Regions from separate parts of the Streptomyces sp. RKAG293 genome, predicted to be linked through region 1. Evidence: riboswitches for the same ligand, from Rfam matches in the RefSeq annotation. Region 1 holds a riboswitch; each other region holds the start of a gene.

Region 1 (4,217 bases):
AACCTGATCGGCAACGGGGTCTACACGCTGCTCCGCCATCCCGAACAGCGCGCCCAGCTCCAGGCGTCGATCGCCCGCGGTGAGACGGACCTCCTGGAGACCGCGGTGGAGGAACTGCTGCGGTACGACGGGCCGGTCGAGCTGGCGACCTGGCGGTTCGCGACCGAGTCGCTGACGATCGGCGGGCAGCGGATCGGGGAGGGCCAACCGGTGCTGGTGGTGCTGGCGGCGGCCGACCGCGACCCCGACCGGTTCGACGGGCCCGACACGCTGGACCTGGCGCGCCGCGACAACCAGCACGTCGGCTACGGGCACGGCATCCACTACTGCCTGGGCGCCCCGCTGGCCCGCCTGGAGGCGCAGTCCGCGCTCGCGACGCTGCTGACCCGGCTCCCGGACCTGCGGCTGGCGGCCGAGCCGGACGATCTGCGGTGGCGCGGCGGGCTCATCATGCGCGGGCTGCGGACGCTGCCGGTGGGCTTCACCCCGGAAGCCGGCGCCGGCGGATCCGGCGAAAGCGGAATCCCCGAATCGACGCCCTGAGTCCAGCCTTTCACACCGCTAAACCCTGATGGAACGTCAAAAATGTCCTGTACACGAGGTACGGGCTGAAATCGACCGTGACCTCAGCGTGATGCCCGCTACACCGACTTGTGATGCGATGGTCAACACCGCTACGTTCTGCGGTCATCGCAGGCTTCTCGAATATGACGCAGGGCCGTAGTCAATGTTTTTGGAGAAGGGTGACCGCATGCTGAAGTCCGGGAACGGCAGACACCGCCGACCGCGCCAGGCCCCGACCGCCATCGTGGTGGTCGCGGCGACCGGAGCGGGGATCGCACTCCCGCTGCTCGGTGCAGGCGCCGCGCAGGCGGCCGACGCCACGGTCTGGGACAAGGTGGCGGTGTGTGAGAGCGGCGGCATGTGGAGCGCCAACCACGGCAACGGCTTCTACGGGGGTCTGTCGATCACCGAGGACACCTGGGAGCAGTACGGCGGCACGGTCTACGCCGAGCGCCCCGACCTGGCGAGCCGCTCGCAGCAGATAGCCGTGGCCGAAACGCTGCTGAAGGAACTCGGGCCCGACGCCTGGCCCGGTTGCTCGGGACCCGCGGGGCTCGTGACCGGCGAAGCGCCGCCGAAGATCGACCCGGGCTCGATCCTGCCGCCGTTGGTCACCACGAAGCCGACGGCGCCCACCACGACGCCGACGACGCCGACGACGCCGACGACGCCCACGACACCCGCGACGCCGACGACGCCTCCGGTCTCCACGACGCCGACGTCTCCGTCGACGCCCACCGGCACTCCGACGACCGACCCGGCGGCCGACCCGACGACCGACCCTTCGGACGCCACCACGCCGGCCACCACGCCGACCGCCCCGAGCACCTCCCCGGAACTGGCGGACACCACGCCGGGCGCCGCGGGCAAGAGCCAGGGCAAGCACGCCAAGCCCGGATCGCCGGACTCCACCGACGGGCAGAGCACCGACCGCGCCTCGCGCGACGCCGACCGGGCCGCGGGTGCCGCCGACGGTCTGAACGGTGATCAGAACACCGGGCAGGGCGATGTGGCGGCCGACGGCGACTACGTCGTCGTGCCGGGCGACAACCTCTGCGACATCGCCGCCGACCATCATCTGCAGGGCGGATGGAAGGCGCTTTATGGGGCAAATGACCAGATTGTTGGGGACAATCCCGACCTGATTCTCCCTGGGCAGCACCTGGACTTGAGCTTCTGAGACCGCTCAACACGATCCCGGCACCCCGGACCTTGTGACAAGGGTCTCCGTGGCGGCCGTGCCGGCCCGCTCGCACCGCGCCGCCTTTCTCCCTTCCGACCTGCGGTTCTGTGGGTCCGTTCAGCCGGATGGGGGAGTTGCTGTACGACCCCGGGATGTTTGTCCTCGCCGGGATCGTGTGTTTAACGTCGTACTGCTCGCCACAGCGGGCCCCGCCGGTCAGGATCGCCGAGTCCTGCCGCCGACCGACGGGAACAGTCGACGCGAAAGCGCCGTAGGCAGGAGCGGGGGACCCAAGGTCTTCCGCCGGCCCGGACCCGAACTCGTGGGGGACGGACCGGCTTGGGGTGAAGCAGCACGGCGAAAGCCGCGCAGCCGGGCAACTCACGCCCGAACCCGACAGCTGACCTCGTAGGCGTCGGTGAGGATGAACAACCATGGCTAAGCACCGTCGCCCGTCCAAGTTCACCCGAATTGCCGCGATTGCCGGTGTCACCACCGCCGCGATCGCCGTTCCGCTGATGGGTGCCACCGGCGCCTCCGCCGCTTCGGTCGCCACCTGGGACGCTGTCGCCCAGTGCGAGTCCGGCGGCAACTGGTCGATCAACACCGGTAACGGCTACTACGGCGGCCTGCAGTTCTCCCAGTCCAGCTGGGAAGCCGCCGGCGGCACCGCGTACGCCTCCCGCGCCGACCTCGCCACCAAGGACCAGCAGATTGCGGTAGCCGAGAAGCTGCTCGCCCTGCAGGGCCCGGGTGCCTGGGCCTGCGCCGGCGCCGGCAACCTGACCGCCGGTGGCCCGGCCGCCGACGTGAACACCGGTTCCGCGACGAAGAGCACCCCGTCGAAGAGCACCACCTCGCGCGACACCTCGGACACCGCCAGCCGCGGCAAGTCCGAGAACCGCGCCCCGGTCAAGAAGACCAAGCCCGCCGCCAAGCCGGCCGAGACCAAGAAGGCCGCGCCGGTCCAGCAGGGCAACGGCGAGTACAAGGTCGTCACCGGTGACAGCCTTTCCGGGATCGCCCAGGCGCACCACGTCGCCGGCGGCTGGGAGAAGCTGTTCGAGCTCAACAAGAGCATCGTCAGCGACGCCGACCTGATCTACCCGGGCCAGCAGCTGCACCTCAGCTGAGACCGATAGCCGCGGGCGCGGCCGGCCTGGTCGCCCGGGCCGCCGCCCCGCCGGCTCTCCTCCGCTGAACCCCGACGGGATCCTGCTGGATCCTTCTGAATCACGCCGGATCCCGTCGAACCCCAGGACTCCCCGGCCAGGCACGCACTCCCCCCGAGCGTGCCGGGCCGGGGTTTTGGCGTCCGGCACGCGGCGTAAGGCGCCGTTGGTCACCTGTTGTCAGCCTTTGGGCCCTTTTTCGTCTCAGGGGTCGGCCGATCGACGGGTCTACCCTCCCCGGGCGGTTAGGCTCGTGTCGCAAGAGCAGAGAGACACGCATCAGCTGTACACAGCCTGAAGGAGACACTCGTGCCGTCCATCGACGTCGTCGTAGCCCGGGAAATCCTCGACTCACGAGGCAACCCCACCGTCGAGGTCGAGGTCGGCCTCGACGACGGCAGCACCGGCCGTGCGGCCGTGCCGTCCGGTGCCTCGACCGGAGCCTTCGAGGCCCTGGAGCTCCGCGACGGTGACAAGACCCGCTACATGGGCAAGGGCGTCGAGAAGGCCGTTCTCGCCGTCATCGAGCAGATCGGCCCGGAGCTCGTCGGCTACGACGCCACCGAGCAGCGGCTGATCGACCAGGCGATGTTCGACCTGGACGCCACCCCGGACAAGTCCTCGCTCGGCGCCAACGCCATCCTCGGCGTCTCGCTCGCCGTCGCGCACGCCGCCTCCGAAGCGTCCGACCTGCCGCTCTTCCGCTACCTCGGCGGCCCGAACGCGCACGTGCTGCCGGTCCCGATGATGAACATCCTGAACGGCGGGTCGCACGCCGACTCGAACGTGGACATCCAGGAGTTCATGATCGCGCCGATCGGTGCCGAGTCCTTCTCCGAGGCCCTGCGCTGGGGCGCCGAGGTCTACCACACGCTCAAGGGCGTGCTGAAGGAGCGCGGGCTGTCCACCGGTCTGGGCGACGAGGGCGGCTTCGCGCCGAACCTCGACTCCAACCGTGAGGCGCTCGACCTCATCGTCGAGGCCATCAAGAAGGCCGGCTACCAGCCGGGCCAGGACATCGCGCTCGCGCTCGACGTCGCCGCCTCCGAGTTCCACAACGAGGACGGTTCGTACGACTTCGAGGGCAAGAAGATCTCCGCCGGCGAGCTCTCCGACTACTACGCCGAGCTGGTCGCCGCGTACCCGCTGGTCTCCATCGAGGACCCGCTGAACGAGGAGGACTGGGAGGGCTGGAAGGCTCTCACCGCCAAGCTCGGCGACAAGGTCCAGATCGTCGGCGACGACCTCTTCGTCACCAACCCGGAGCGCCTGCAGCGCGGTATCGACGAGGGCTCGGC
Region 2 (4,217 bases), 2.7 Mb from region 1:
GCAGGCCCGTGCAGGAATTCGGCGGGGCCGCGTTGTCCGAATGGATAACGCGGCCCCGCCTTTCTTTATTCAGGGCCACGGTATTTCTGCCCACTTGTATACGGCGCCATTGTTAATTCCGCCGCCGCGCGGCGTATACAGGGTGTTTCGGAGTCCTCACCGAGACCGCGCGCTCCACATGCCCGGCCGAGATCCTGCGGGCCCGTTCCGCGTCGCCGCGGGCCACGGCGTCGACTATCGCGCCGTGCTCCTCCCAGGACTCCACCGCCCGGCCGGGGTCCCCCTCCCCGTACACCCAGGCGATCTTGTGCCGCAGCTGGGTGAGCAGCGCGGCCAGCGTGGGGCTGCCGGAGGCCTGGGCGAGCGTCTCGTGGAACCAGCCGTTCAGGGACGGCAGATCCGACAGCTGGCCCTGCTGGGAACGTTCCTGACCCAGCCGCACCAGCCCGCGCAACACCTTGAGGTGGGCGTCGGTGCGCCGCTGCGCGGCCCTGGCGGCCCCCAGCGGCTCCAGCAGGCCGCGGATCTCCAGCAGGTCGGCTGCCTCCTGCTCCGTCGGCTCGGCGACGGAGGCGCCCGCGTGCCGGCGGGTACGGACGAACCCCTCCGACTCCAGGGTCCGCAGCGCCTCGCGCACCGGGACCCGGGAGACCCCGTAACGCCTCGCCAGCAGCTCCTCGGTCAGCCGGCTGCCCGGCGGATAGAAACCGCCGACGATGTCGTCACGGATCGCGGTGCACACGACCTGTGCGGAGATACGACGCCCCGCGCCGTCCGTCCCGTTCACATCCGATTCCGCATCGCCGGTCTCCATTCTTTTCCCCGTATTCTTCGGCGACTCTATTCCAGCACAACCAGGATTCCGACCGCAGTCCAGAATTCATGGATTATTTTTGGACAGCACGAAGGCCCCGGCGGGGAGCCGGGGCCTTCGAGGGGGACGGGGGTGCTGGTCTCCGGTGGATCAGATGGAGACGCCGTGCGAGCGGAGGTACGCCACGGGGTCGATGTCCGAACCGTAGTCGGCCGTGGTGCGGGCCTCGAAGTGCACGTGCGGTCCGGTGACGTTGCCGGTCGCGCCGGACAGGCCGATCTGCTGGCCGGTGGTCACGGTCTCGCCGACCGACACGCTGAGCGAGGACATGTGGGCGCACAGCGTGTAGATGCCGTCGCTGTGCCGGATCACGACGTTGTTGCCGTACGCCGAGTCGAAGCCCGCGGTGACGACGGTGCCGGCGCCCACGGCGTGGACCGGGGTGCCGGTGGACGCGGTGAAGTCGACGCCGGTGTGGTAGCCGGAGGCCCACATGGAGCCGGGGACCTTGTAGCCGGTGCCGATGCCGCTGTCGACGGGCAGCACGAAGGAGTTGAGCTTCTTGCGCTCCTCCTCGGCACGGGCGGCGCGGGCCTCGGCGGCACGCTCGGCCTTGATCATCGCCTCGGCCGCGGCCTTCTTCTTGGCGGCTGCGGCGGCCTGGGCCACGCGCCTGGCCTCATCGGCCTTGCGCTTGGCCTCGGCGGCCACACGCTTGGTCTCGTCGGCCGCCTTGTGCTGGGCGGCGGCCTGGGCGGCGAGGGAGTTGGTGAGGCTGTCCGAGGCGTCGAGGGCGCGAGCGAACGACGTGTCCTCGATGGTGTTGGGAACGACGGCGCGTTCCGGGGTGGAGAGCGCGGTGGCCGCGGTGGCGCCGAAGGTGCCGGCCGCGGTCAGAACGGCGACGCCGGCCAGGGTGGTCCCGGTGCGGAGTGCGGCACGACGGGGACGGCGGTGCTTCCCGCTGGGCGCGGGCAGAACAGTGAACGCCATGGGTGCGGCGAGATCCTTTCCTTCCTTCTCGCCTACCGGGTTAGCTGACGGGTTCGGAGCAGGAAGGTCTCCTACGGGCTGCCTCGTGGTGAGGGCGGCCCGATTCACCCCAGGGACGTGGGTCCCCGGCTCCCCAGGCTCGCGCCAGACGGGGACTCGGCGATCACTGCCCGGTTGCCGCTGGACGCGGCGGATGGTGACGGACAGCAGAGCAGGACGCTAATCGGACCGTGTCGGTTACGGCAAACAGATCAGGTGATTTGTTGCGTTCGCCACAAGGGAGGTTTGCGGGCCGATAAAGATCGAAAAAGCCCGGAACCCCGGCGCCCCAAGGGGTGCGCCAGGGTTCCGCCGCCCATCGGCCGGCGCGCGGCCGAATCCGGTCAGCCGGCCGCGATGACCTTCACGGGGCCGAGTCCCAGCTCTGTGACGGGCCCCTCGATCGCCGAGGCGTCGCCCACGAGGACGACGACCATGCGGTCCAGCGGGAAGGCGCTGACCACCGCGGCGGTCGCCTCCACGGTGCCGGTCCGCGCCAGCCGCGCGTACATCTGGGCCTGGAAGTCGTCCGGCAGGAACTGCTCGACCTGGTCGGCGAGCGTGCCGGCGACGGCCGCGGCCGTCTCGTAGCGCAGCGGAGCCACTCCGACGAGGTTCTGCACGGCGACATCGCGCTCGTCGTCGGTCAGCCCCTCGGCCGCCAGGGTGCGGACGACCTGCCAGGCGTCGGCGAGCGCGGGTCCGGTGACCTCGGTGGCCACCGAGCCGCTGATGGCGAGCAGCGAGGCGCCCGTCCCCTCCGGGGTGGACAGCAGCACCTGGCCGAAGGCCCGCACGCCGTACGTGTAGCCCTTCTCCTCGCGCAGCACCCGGTCCAGCCGGGACGTCAGGGTGCCGCCCAGGCAGTACGTGCCGAGCACCTGGGCCGCCCAGACCGGGTCGTGCCGGTCGGAGCCGGTACGGCCGATCAGCAGCTGGGTCTGTACCGCGCCCGGCCGGTCCACGATCACCACGCGCGCGGTGTCGTCGGCGGTGATCTGCGGCAGCGGGCGGGGCTCCGCGGTCGAGCCGGTCCACTCGCCGAGCGTCTCGTCCAGCAGCGCGACCAGGTCGATGCCGGTCAGGTCACCGACGACGACGGCCGTGGTGGTGGCGGGGCGCACATGCGCGTCGTAGAACGCCCGGACGGCCGCGGCGTCGATCCTCGCCACCGTCTGCTCGGTGCCCTGGCGCGGGCGGGAGCAGCGCAGATCGGCGGGGAACAGCTCCGCGGAGAGCGCCATGGAGGCGCGGCGGGCCGGGTTGGCCAGCTCGTGCGGGATCTCGTCGAGCCGGTTGTTGACCAGCCGCTCGACCTCGCCGTCGGGGAACGCGGGGGCGCGCAGGGCGTCCGCGAGCAGCCCGAGGGCCTTGTCCAGCCGGGAGGCCGGGACCTCCAGCGAGACCCGGACGCCCGGGTGGTCGGCGTGCGCGTCGAGCGTGGCGCCGCAGCGCTCCAGCTCGGCGGCGAACTCCTCCGCGGTGAGCTTGTCGGTGCCCTCGGAGAACGCGCGGGCCATGATCGTGGCCACCCCGTCCAGGCCCTCGGGTTCGGCGTCCAGCGGCGCCGAGAGCAGCACCTCCACCGCCACGACCTGCTGGCCGGGGCGGTGGCTGGTGAGCACGGTCAGCCCGTTGCCGAGCGTCGACCGGTCGGGGGCCGGGAAGGCCCACGGCTTGGGGGCGCCCGGCTGCGGCTGGGGGTGGAACGTCATGGTCGCGGCGACGTCGGTCACTGGTCCGCGCCTTCCTGCTCGGTCTCGTCGGCCGCCTCGTCGGGCGAGCCGGTGGGCTCGTAGACCAGAACGGCTCGGTTGTCGGGGCGCAGCCGGGCCGCGGCGACGGCCTGTACCTCCGCGGCGGTGATCTCCAACACCCGCTGGACGGCGCTGAGCGCCAGCTGCGGGTCGCCGTAGAGCACCGCGAAGCGGCACAGTTCGTCGGCCCGGCCGCCCACGGTCGCGAGCCGGTCCAGCCACTCGCGTTCCAGCTGCGCCTGGGCGCGCTCCATCTCCTGCGGAGTGGGTCCCTCGGCGGCGAAGCGGGCCAGCTCCTCGTCGACGGCCGCCTCGATGTCGGCGAGTTCGGCGCCGCTGGACGCCTTGATGTCCAGCCAGCCGAGCGACGGCGCGCCGGCCAGCCGCAGCAGGCCGAAGCCGGCCGCCACGGCGCTGCGGTCGTGCCGCACCAGCCGGTTGTGCAGCCGGGACGACTCGCCGCCGCCGAGCACGGTCAGCGCCAGGTCGGCCGCGTCGGACTCCCGGGTGCCGTCGTGCGGCAGCCGGTACGCGGCCATCAGGGCGCGTGAGGGCACGTCCTCCTCGACGACCTCGCGGAGCTGTCCGCCCATCACGTCGGGCAGCGATCCGTC
Region 3 (4,217 bases), 440 kb from region 1:
CGGGCGCGGGTGCGTGCGGCGTTGGCAGGGGTCTGAGGGGGCCGGCCCACTTTTCGGGGAGACGCTCCGGCCTTGCGCTGGATCACGGGCTGCGGCCCCGGTGTTTGCGGCAGCTGCGGCTACTACGATGCAACTTCACGCCACACGAGGCGCGAGCGTGCAAGTGGAGGATGGGGGCGGTCGGTCGTGGGCTGGTACGTGTGGGCCATTGCGTGGGTCGTCCTGTCGGGCGGTGGCTGGTGGGGCAATCGGTTCCGGCATGCCATGCGTACCCGGCATGAGCGGAAGGTCGAGCTGATCTCCGCGGAGGGCGAGAAGCAGCGGGCGCTGCAGGCGGCGAACCGGCCGCCGGAGGCGATCTGCGGCTGCACGCACCATCTGGCCAAGCACGACAAGCAGGGCAAGTGCCACGAAGTGGTGCAGACGCCGACCGCGTGGGACGCCGAGAAGAAGCCCGTCTCGTACGAGGCCCGGCCGTGCAACTGCCAGCAGTACATCGGCCCGCGGCCGCTGGAGACGCTCTACGCGGAGGACATCGTCGACCTGTCGTAGGCCCGAGAGTTCGTCGGACGGTCGGACGGTCGGACATGCCGACGGCCCTGGCGCGGGGGGTCACCAGGGCCGTCAGGGTTTGCCGTTGGACTGTTGGGCGGTTGGGCGGTTGGGCGGTTGGGCTGCTCAGCGGTTGGCCGGGCCCCTTCGGTCAGACGTCCATGCCACGGGCGCGCAGCCACGGCATCGGGTCGATCGGGTCGCCCGCTCCCGGGCGGACCTCGATGTGGAGGTGCGGCCCGGTGACGTTGCCGGTGGCTCCGACCCGGCCGATGGTCTCGCCCGTGGTGACCTTGCCCGAGGTCTGCACCATGGAGGACAGGTGGCAGTACCAGATCTCGGTGCCGTCATCGAGGGTCAGGATGATGCGGTAGCCGTACGAACCCGCCCAGGCGGCCGAGGTGATGGTGCCGCTGTGGATCGCGGACACCGGCGTACCGGTGGGGGCCGCGAAGTCCTGGCCGGTGTGGGTGTTGGCCCACAGGGAGCTGGACTCCCCGAAGCTCGCGGTGAGCGTGTACGAGGCGACCGGCTTGGTGTACGAGGCCGCGAGCGCGGCGAGGCGGTCGGCCTCGGCCTTCGCTGCGGCGACCTCCGCGGCCTTCTTCTTGGCGGCGACCTCCGCCTTCGCCGCGGCGGCCGTGTCCCGCACCTTCTGCGCGGCGGCCTCCTTGGCGGCCGTTGCCGCCGCTTGGCCGGCGGCCGCGTCGCGCACCGCCTGGTCCGCTGCGTCACGCTGCTGGGCGACGTGCTCGAGGATGCGGGTGCGGAGCGCCTCGCCGGCGTCCGCCGACCATGAGGTCGTGGTGGCGCCGTGCTCGGCGGTGGACGCCGCGGCCACCGGGGCGTGGTCCCCGCCCACGAGGGAACTGATCCCCGGCATCTCGGACAGCTTCGGAAGGTCCGGCGCGTCCGGCAGCTCGGACAGGTCCGGGAGCGAGATCGGCACCGGCGACTTGTCGGCGGCCGCCGCCATTCCGCCCGCGCCCATCGCGGCCACGGCCGCGACGCTCAAAACGGTCGAACCACGGGCTATGGAACGCGGCTTGGGGAGCCGGTGCTTGTTGCCCCGATCCGGGGCGACGGACTCCGCGGTGGGGTTCCATTCGTCCCATTCCCCGGCTTCCGGAGCCTCGGGTGAAGGGGCGTAGGCAGACTGGTTCGACGCCACGGGTGGCGCTCTCCTTTCCTTCCTTCTCGCCTACCGGGTTAGCTGACGGGTTCGGAGCAGGAAGGTCTCCTACGGGCCAAAGCGCAGCCCGATTCACCCCAATTAGTGGGTCCCCGGTTCCCGCGGACGGGATTCGGCAAGCGCACGGTGCCGCCTCTACGGCGGCAGTGACGACCGCGCTGCGTTATCGAACGGTAATTGAGCCGGGGGTCTTTTCCAAGCTGAAAGGAGGAGTTGGCGGAGGTGACTAATGGGATGGACGGGATGCAATCGGGCGAAGAGGGGTGATCGGAGTGATACGACGGTGATGTGAGCGTGAGTCAGTTGTTATGCGGAGTGGGGTGGACCCACTACGGAACGTGATGCATGACGAAACCCCGGCCGGATGATTCCGGCCGGGGTTCGTTACGTCGGGGTCTCGTTACGTCAGGGTCTCGTCACGTCAGGGTCTCGTTACGTCAGATCGTCACGCCAGTGCGTCACTCAGATCGTCACGCCAGTGCGTCACTCAGATCGTCGCGCCGCCCGCGTCAGCCCTGCCGGCGCCGGCGGCGGAGGCCGGCGAAGGCCATGGCCGCACCGGCGGCGACCAGGGCGGCCGCGCCGGCGGCGAGGGTGCCGTTGCTGCCGTTGGCACCGGTGTGAGCGAGCGAGGACTTGGTGTTGGTGATGGGCGCGTCCGTGGTGGCCGGGGCCGCCGCGGCGGGGCTGCTCGTGGTCGAGGACGGCGACGGGGTCGGGGTCGGGGTGGCCGACGGGGTGCCGGTCGGAGTGGTGACCGGGGCCGTGGGGAGAACGGTGATCTTCTCGTCGGTCTCGGCGATGATGCTGGTGTTGCCGCTGCTCAGCCCTGTCTGGGCGTTCAGCTCGAGGACCTTGGCCGCCTTGGGGGCTTTGTCCGCGGGCAGCGTGAACTTGAGCTTGTAGTGGTACGTCCCCTCGGCGAAGCCGGTGGGGATGTCGGGCAGCAGCCACGTGTTGACGTGGTCCGGAGCCGCGACCTCGACCCAGCGGCCTTCGAGCCACACGAACAGGTCCAGCGCCGGGTCGCCGCCGGCGCCGAACGCGGTGAGCTGGGTGCGCAGAGGCTTGCTGAAGTGACCGCCCGCCTCGTTGACGACATCGAGCGAGAACACCGCCGGCTTCGCAGCCGACACCTTGGTGGCGCCGCCGAAGTGATCCTTGATCGTGCCGATCCTGATCGAGGGGCTGGCCTGGAAGGAGATCGACGGGATCGAGTGCGAGGGATTGTCCTCGTAGTTGCCGGTGTCGAAGGTCAGGGTGAGATTTCCGTCGTTGGCGGGGAAGTTGGTGTTGAGCCCGACGGTGATCTTCCAGGTGTAGGTGGTGTTGGCCGGGATCGAGAAGGGGGCGGACTTCGTGCCGTGCGGGTGGAGGTGCACCACCATCGCCATGTCCTGGCGCCCCACCTCGATGTCGGTGGCCGGCGCCGAGACCGGCACGACCGCGAGCTTCACCTCGGAGCCGTCGAGCGGGCTCGGGCCGCTCGGGACGCCGAAGACGTTCGCGTTGAACTCGACCGCCTTGCCGTTGTTGTTCGTCGCACTGACCGTGTAGGACTCGGTCGCCCCTCCCCGGGCGAGCGGGCCGGCCGGCGACGGGGTGCCGAACGCGATGTGGAGCGGCTTGGCGGCCGGGGCGTCGGCGTACGCCGCGGCCGGCATGAGCGCCGTGCCGCAGACGGCGGCGGCCACGGTGACGGCGGCGGCGAGACGTGGACGGCGCGACAGGGTGCGAGCAGACATGGTGATCCCCCCAGGGAACAGGAACGTGAAGGGTGGAGCTGGATTTTGCGCCCCGCGCGGCTTCCCGTTCAGCGTTCCTGTTCGGTCCCTGCGGCTTGCGACAGGGAAATCGTCACACGCGGCCGATCCCCGGATCATGCGGGAAGCGTCACCTCCGTGTAACGGTGAAAGCCGTGGTCCCGGAGGTGTTGGTACGGTGCTTCGGCGCACTCTTCACCGGTCTGGACCACTGCCAATTCGCCTGGCCCTTGGCAGCGTTCACGCGCGGGGCCCACGATGGTCACGTCCCACCCGATGGTCACCCTCCACCCGATGGTCACGCCCCACCCGATGGTCATGCACCCGGCCCACCATGACGTCCCAGGGAGCCTCCATGGACCGCACGCCCGGCAACGCCGCCACGCCCGCCGCACCCGGCGACCCTTCGACCTCCCGTCGCACCCTGCTGCGCGGCGGCCTCGCGATCGGCGCCGTGGCGGCGGCCGGCCTCGTCGGCTCGATGCGCGCGGACGCCGCGACGGTCGACTACCCGTCGGCCGTCTGGTCCCCCGCGAGCACGGGCAACTACACGGCGTCGAACCGGGTCACGAGCTATCCGGTCAACCTCGTGGTCATCCACGTCACGCAGGAGACCTACGCCAACACCATCCGGGTCTTCCAGGACCCGGCGCACCAGGCGAGCGCGCACTACGTCGTCAAGTCGTCGGACGGATCGATCGGGCAGTGCG
Region 4 (4,217 bases), 1.6 Mb from region 1:
AGCGCCGGCGAACGGCATCCAGCTCATCTTGCCGACCTCGACGACGCCACCGGGGTGCGGGGCGTGCACGATCTCGCCGTTGCCCAGGTAGATGGCCACGTGGCTGATGCCGGAGTAGAAGAACACCAGGTCGCCGGGGCGCAGCTCGGACTGCGAGACGCGCGTGCCGTCGTTGATCTGGGTGTACGTGGTGCGGCTGATGCTGATGCCGGCCGAGCGGTACGCGGCCTGGGTGAGACCGGAGCAGTCGTACGAGTTCGGGCCGGTGGCACCGGAGACGTACGCCTTGCCGCGCTGCGCGAGCGCGAAGCTGATGGCCTGCGCGGCACGGCCGCTGGCGGGGCCGTTGTACGTGTAGCTGGCGCTGTCGGCGCTGCCGGACTGCTGGGTGTCCAGCGTGGCGACCTTCTTGCGGTCCTCGGCGGTGAGGCTGTTGAGCAGCTTCTGCGCGTCGGCGAGCTTGGCCGCGGCGGTCTTCTTCTCGGCGGCCAGCTTGGTCTGTGCGGCGGCGAGGTCCGCGACGCTCGCGGCGGCCTTGGTGCGCTCGGTCGTCGCGGCCGCCTGCTGGGTGCGGAACTCCTTGATGGCCTCTTCCTGCGTGGCCGACACACGGTCCACGAGGTGGGACTGCTCAAGGTACTTCTCCGGGTTGTCGGAGAGCAGCAGGGCGGTGGTCTGGTCGACGCCGCCTTCGCGGTACTGGGCGGCGGCGAACTGGCCCAGGGTCTCCCGCGCTTCGTTCAGCTTCTGGGTCTTCTTCGCGACCTCGGCGAGCAGCAGATCGGCCTTCGCGCGCTGCTGGTCGGTCTTCTCCTTCGCCGCGTTGACGTGCTCCGTGGCGGCTTCGGCCTTTTCGCGGAGGTCGTCGACCTGCGCCTTGACCTCGGTGATGGAGGGCTTCGCGGGCGCGGCGCTCGCGGACTCGCTCAGCAGAGTCACAGTGGCCAGCGCCACCGTCGTCAGGCCCACCACGGCACGCGGGCCGGTGGAGGCGAGTATTCGGGGGCGCGGTTTGCGGTGCGACGCCAAGGCAGACATTCCTTCCGTGGACCGCTTACCGGGTTAGCTGACGGGTTCGGGCGATGGAAGGCTGCCCTACGGTGCTCACGTCCGTTGTGCGGACGTTCGCCCCGATTCACCCCAAGTCCTGCGTGTGGGTCCCCGGTTCCGGCCTCGCGGTCGGATTCAGCGGAGGCAGCTCGCCGTCGGCACTGCGCCGGCTTGTGGAACGAGCTGCCTAGCGGGCCACCGTAGTCAACTTGAGTGACTCTTGGGAAGTTTCCATCAGAAGGTGAGCGAAATCGCTTCGTTACCTTACCTATTGTGACCGTCCGTCCGAATGGCGGGCCGACAGTCGGGCCCTGTCGGGCCGCCTGTCGATCCGCGACATTCGAGACGGTGAACTTCAGGACGGGCGAGAAGCTCCGTAAACCGGCATTTGGGTGATCGGTGCGATCTTGACGACCGTGCCGGTGTGCGGCGCGTGGATCATGTTGCCGTCCCCTATGTAGAGGCCGACATGACTGATGTCGTCGTAGAAGAAGATCAGGTCGCCGGGCCGCAGGTCCGACATCGAGACGCGCTCGCCGGCCTTCACCTGGTCCCAGGTGGTGCGCGGCAGGGTGACGCCGGCCGCCTTCCAGGCCGCCTGCGTCAGCCCTGAGCAGTCCCACGAGTCCATACCCGTCGCACCCCACCCGTACGGATCCCCGAGCTGAGCGCGGGCGAACGCGATGGCCTTCGCCGCCTTCGACGAGGTGGTGTTCGAACCCGAACCGCCGGTGCCCGTCCCGGCGCCGGTCTTCGCGGCCTCCTTGGCGGCGGCCTCCCGTGCGGCCTTCTCCTTGGCGGCGACCTCCGCGGCCAGCTTGCGAGCCTGCTCCTCCTTCTTGGCCACCAGCGCCTCCAGCCGGGCCTTCTCCTGCGCGGTGAGGGAGTTGAGGAGCGTCTGCGCCGCCGCGAGCTTCTGCCGGACGGCGGTCTTCTCCGTCTGCAGCTTGGTCTGCGCCGAGGTCAGCGCGCCGAGGCTCTTCACCGCCTCGGTGCGCTTCTGCGTCGTCGTGGCCTGCTGGGTGCGGAAGTTCTCGACCGCTTCCTTCTGGTTGCCGGTCATCCGCTTCATCTGGTGCGTCTGGTCGAAGAACTGCTGCGGATCGGCGGAGAGCAGGAACGTGCTCGTCCCCTCGACGCCGCCGCTGCGGTACTGGGCGGCCGCGTACTGGCCCAGGACGCGCCGCGCGTCGTTGAGCGACTCGGTCCGCTGTGCGACCTGGCTCAACAGCGCCTCGACCTTGGAGCTCTGCTGGTCGGCCTGCTCCTTCGCGCCGTTGTAGCGCTCGGTGGCGACCTCGGCGTCGTGGTTGAGCGCGTCGACCTTCGCCTGGACCTCTTCGATGGAGGGCGGCTGCGGCTGCGCGGGCGCCGCGCTCGCGGTCTCGCCCAGCAGGGTGACGGTGGCCAGTGCCGCCGCCGTGAATCCGACGGCCGCGCGGGGGCCGGTCGTGGTGAGCAGGCCGGCGCGTATGCCGGGGCGGGGTTTGCGGTGCGACGCCAAGGCGGGAAATCCTTCCGTAAACCGCTTACCGGGTTAGCTGTCGGGTTCGGGCTGTCGGAAGGTCGCCCTACGGTTCGTGCGGAACGTCCCCTGCGGAACATCCCGTGCGGACCGATTCACCCCAGTGATGCCAGTGGGTCCCCGGCTGCGGCCTCTCGGCCGCACTCAGCGGAGACGGTCCGTGACGGCGTGTTGCCGAGGTGGAGGACGGACCGCCTGGTCCGGCACGGTAGCCAACTCTCGTGTCCGGTGGGAAGACCGGTGTCCGATAGGCCCGAAACCATTTCGTGATCTGTGCTCGGTGGTCGGATCCGGTCGCGGAGAGTGACGAATCTTTCAGGCCCGGTCCACGTCCGGACGGACTCCGCCAAGCGGAGTGTGAGGTGTCAGTGGGGGCGCCTAGACTCGGGAAGCGATGAGCAGCCTCTTTGACGACAGCTTCCTGGCCGACCTCCAGGCCCCCGACCACGCGTCGGAATCCGTCCCGCCGCCCCCGGAGCACGGGTCCGCGCACCGGCCGGACGATGCCGCGGACGACCTCTTCGGCGGGCGCTTCAACGAGCCCCCGCACGGTGGCCGGGACGCGTACTACCGGGACGGGGCCGCCCGCCCCGTCGTCGACCCCGCGCAGCTCCTGGAGGGGCTGAACGAGCAGCAGCGCGCCGCCGTCGTGCACGCGGGCGGGCCGCTGCTCATCGTCGCGGGCGCCGGATCGGGCAAGACGCGGGTGCTGACGCACCGCATCGCCCATCTGCTGGGCACCCGCGGGGTGCACCCAGGCGAGATCCTCGCGATCACGTTCACCAACAAGGCCGCGGGCGAGATGAAGGAACGCGTCGGCGACCTCGTCGGCGCGCGCGCCAACGCGATGTGGGTCATGACGTTCCACAGCGCGTGCGTGCGGATCCTGCGCCGCGAGAGCAAGAAGCTCGGCTTCACCTCCAGCTTCTCGATCTACGACGCCGCCGACTCCAAGCGGCTCATGGCGCTCGTCTGCCGGGACCTGGACCTCGACCCCAAGCAGTTCCCGCCGAAGGCGTTCAGCGCGAAGGTCTCGAACCTCAAGAACGAGCTGATCGACGAGGAGGACTACGCCCGGCAGGCGGAGAACCCCTTCGAGAAGCACGTCGCCGAGGCGTACGCGCTCTACCAGGCGCGGCTGCGCGAGGCCAACGCCCTGGACTTCGACGACATCATCATGACCACGGTGCACCTGCTCCAGGCGTTCCCCGACGTCGCCGAGCACTACCGGCGCCGGTTCCGCCACGTCCTCGTGGACGAGTACCAGGACACCAACCACGCCCAGTACACGCTGGTGCGCGAGCTGGTCGGCACCGGCGACCACACGGCCGAGCTGTGCGTGGTGGGTGACGCGGACCAGAGCATCTACGCCTTCCGCGGTGCCACCATCCGCAACATCCTGCAGTTCGAAGAGGACTACCCGCAGGCGACGACGATCCTGCTGGAGCAGAACTACCGCTCCACGCAGACGATCCTCACGGCCGCCAACGCCGTCATCGAGCGCAACGCAGGCCGCCGCGCCAAGAACCTGTGGACCGACGCCGGCGACGGCCCGATCATCACGGGCTATGTCGCCGACCACGAGCACGACGAGGCGCAGTACATCGCCGAGGAGATCGACCGGCTGACGGACGCGGGTGAC

Evidence for each region. A riboswitch is a leader RNA that binds a small molecule or an ion and turns the genes downstream of it on or off. The one in region 1 is predicted to bind cyclic di-AMP.
Region 2: it holds a riboswitch for cyclic di-AMP, as region 1 does, so the genes downstream of both, LNW72_RS29350 (M23 family metallopeptidase) here and LNW72_RS17090 (transglycosylase family protein) in region 1, are expected to answer to the same signal.
Region 3: it holds a riboswitch for cyclic di-AMP, as region 1 does, so the genes downstream of both, LNW72_RS19040 (M23 family metallopeptidase) here and LNW72_RS17090 (transglycosylase family protein) in region 1, are expected to answer to the same signal.
Region 4: it holds a riboswitch for cyclic di-AMP, as region 1 does, so the genes downstream of both, LNW72_RS24440 (C40 family peptidase) here and LNW72_RS17090 (transglycosylase family protein) in region 1, are expected to answer to the same signal.

The regions. Positions count from the first base shown of each region.
Region 1 covers NZ_JAJOZB010000001.1:3,894,095-3,898,311, reverse strand. Annotated here, with positions in the region: gene LNW72_RS17100 (cytochrome P450) at 1-543, shown strand, start outside; gene LNW72_RS17095 (transglycosylase family protein) at 752-1,744, shown strand; cyclic di-AMP (ydaO/yuaA leader) riboswitch at 2,005-2,177, shown strand; gene LNW72_RS17090 (transglycosylase family protein) at 2,182-2,880, shown strand; gene eno (phosphopyruvate hydratase) at 3,229-4,217, shown strand, end outside.
Region 2 covers NZ_JAJOZB010000001.1:6,607,315-6,611,531, reverse strand. Annotated here, with positions in the region: gene LNW72_RS29355 (GntR family transcriptional regulator) at 113-814, opposite strand; gene LNW72_RS29350 (M23 family metallopeptidase) at 965-1,807, opposite strand; cyclic di-AMP (ydaO/yuaA leader) riboswitch at 1,822-1,979, opposite strand; gene LNW72_RS29345 (pitrilysin family protein) at 2,191-3,561, opposite strand; gene LNW72_RS29340 (pitrilysin family protein) at 3,579-4,217, opposite strand, start outside.
Region 3 covers NZ_JAJOZB010000001.1:4,335,816-4,340,032, forward strand. Annotated here, with positions in the region: gene LNW72_RS19030 (helix-turn-helix domain-containing protein) at 1-36, shown strand, start outside; gene LNW72_RS19035 (hypothetical protein) at 265-552, shown strand; gene LNW72_RS19040 (M23 family metallopeptidase) at 704-1,723, opposite strand; cyclic di-AMP (ydaO/yuaA leader) riboswitch at 1,736-1,872, opposite strand; gene LNW72_RS19045 (hypothetical protein) at 2,254-3,489, opposite strand; gene LNW72_RS19050 (peptidoglycan recognition family protein) at 3,863-4,217, shown strand, end outside.
Region 4 covers NZ_JAJOZB010000001.1:5,445,160-5,449,376, forward strand. Annotated here, with positions in the region: gene LNW72_RS24435 (NlpC/P60 family protein) at 1-1,038, opposite strand, end outside; cyclic di-AMP (ydaO/yuaA leader) riboswitch at 1,036-1,201, opposite strand; gene LNW72_RS24440 (C40 family peptidase) at 1,406-2,554, opposite strand; cyclic di-AMP (ydaO/yuaA leader) riboswitch at 2,561-2,735, opposite strand; gene pcrA (DNA helicase PcrA) at 2,970-4,217, shown strand, end outside.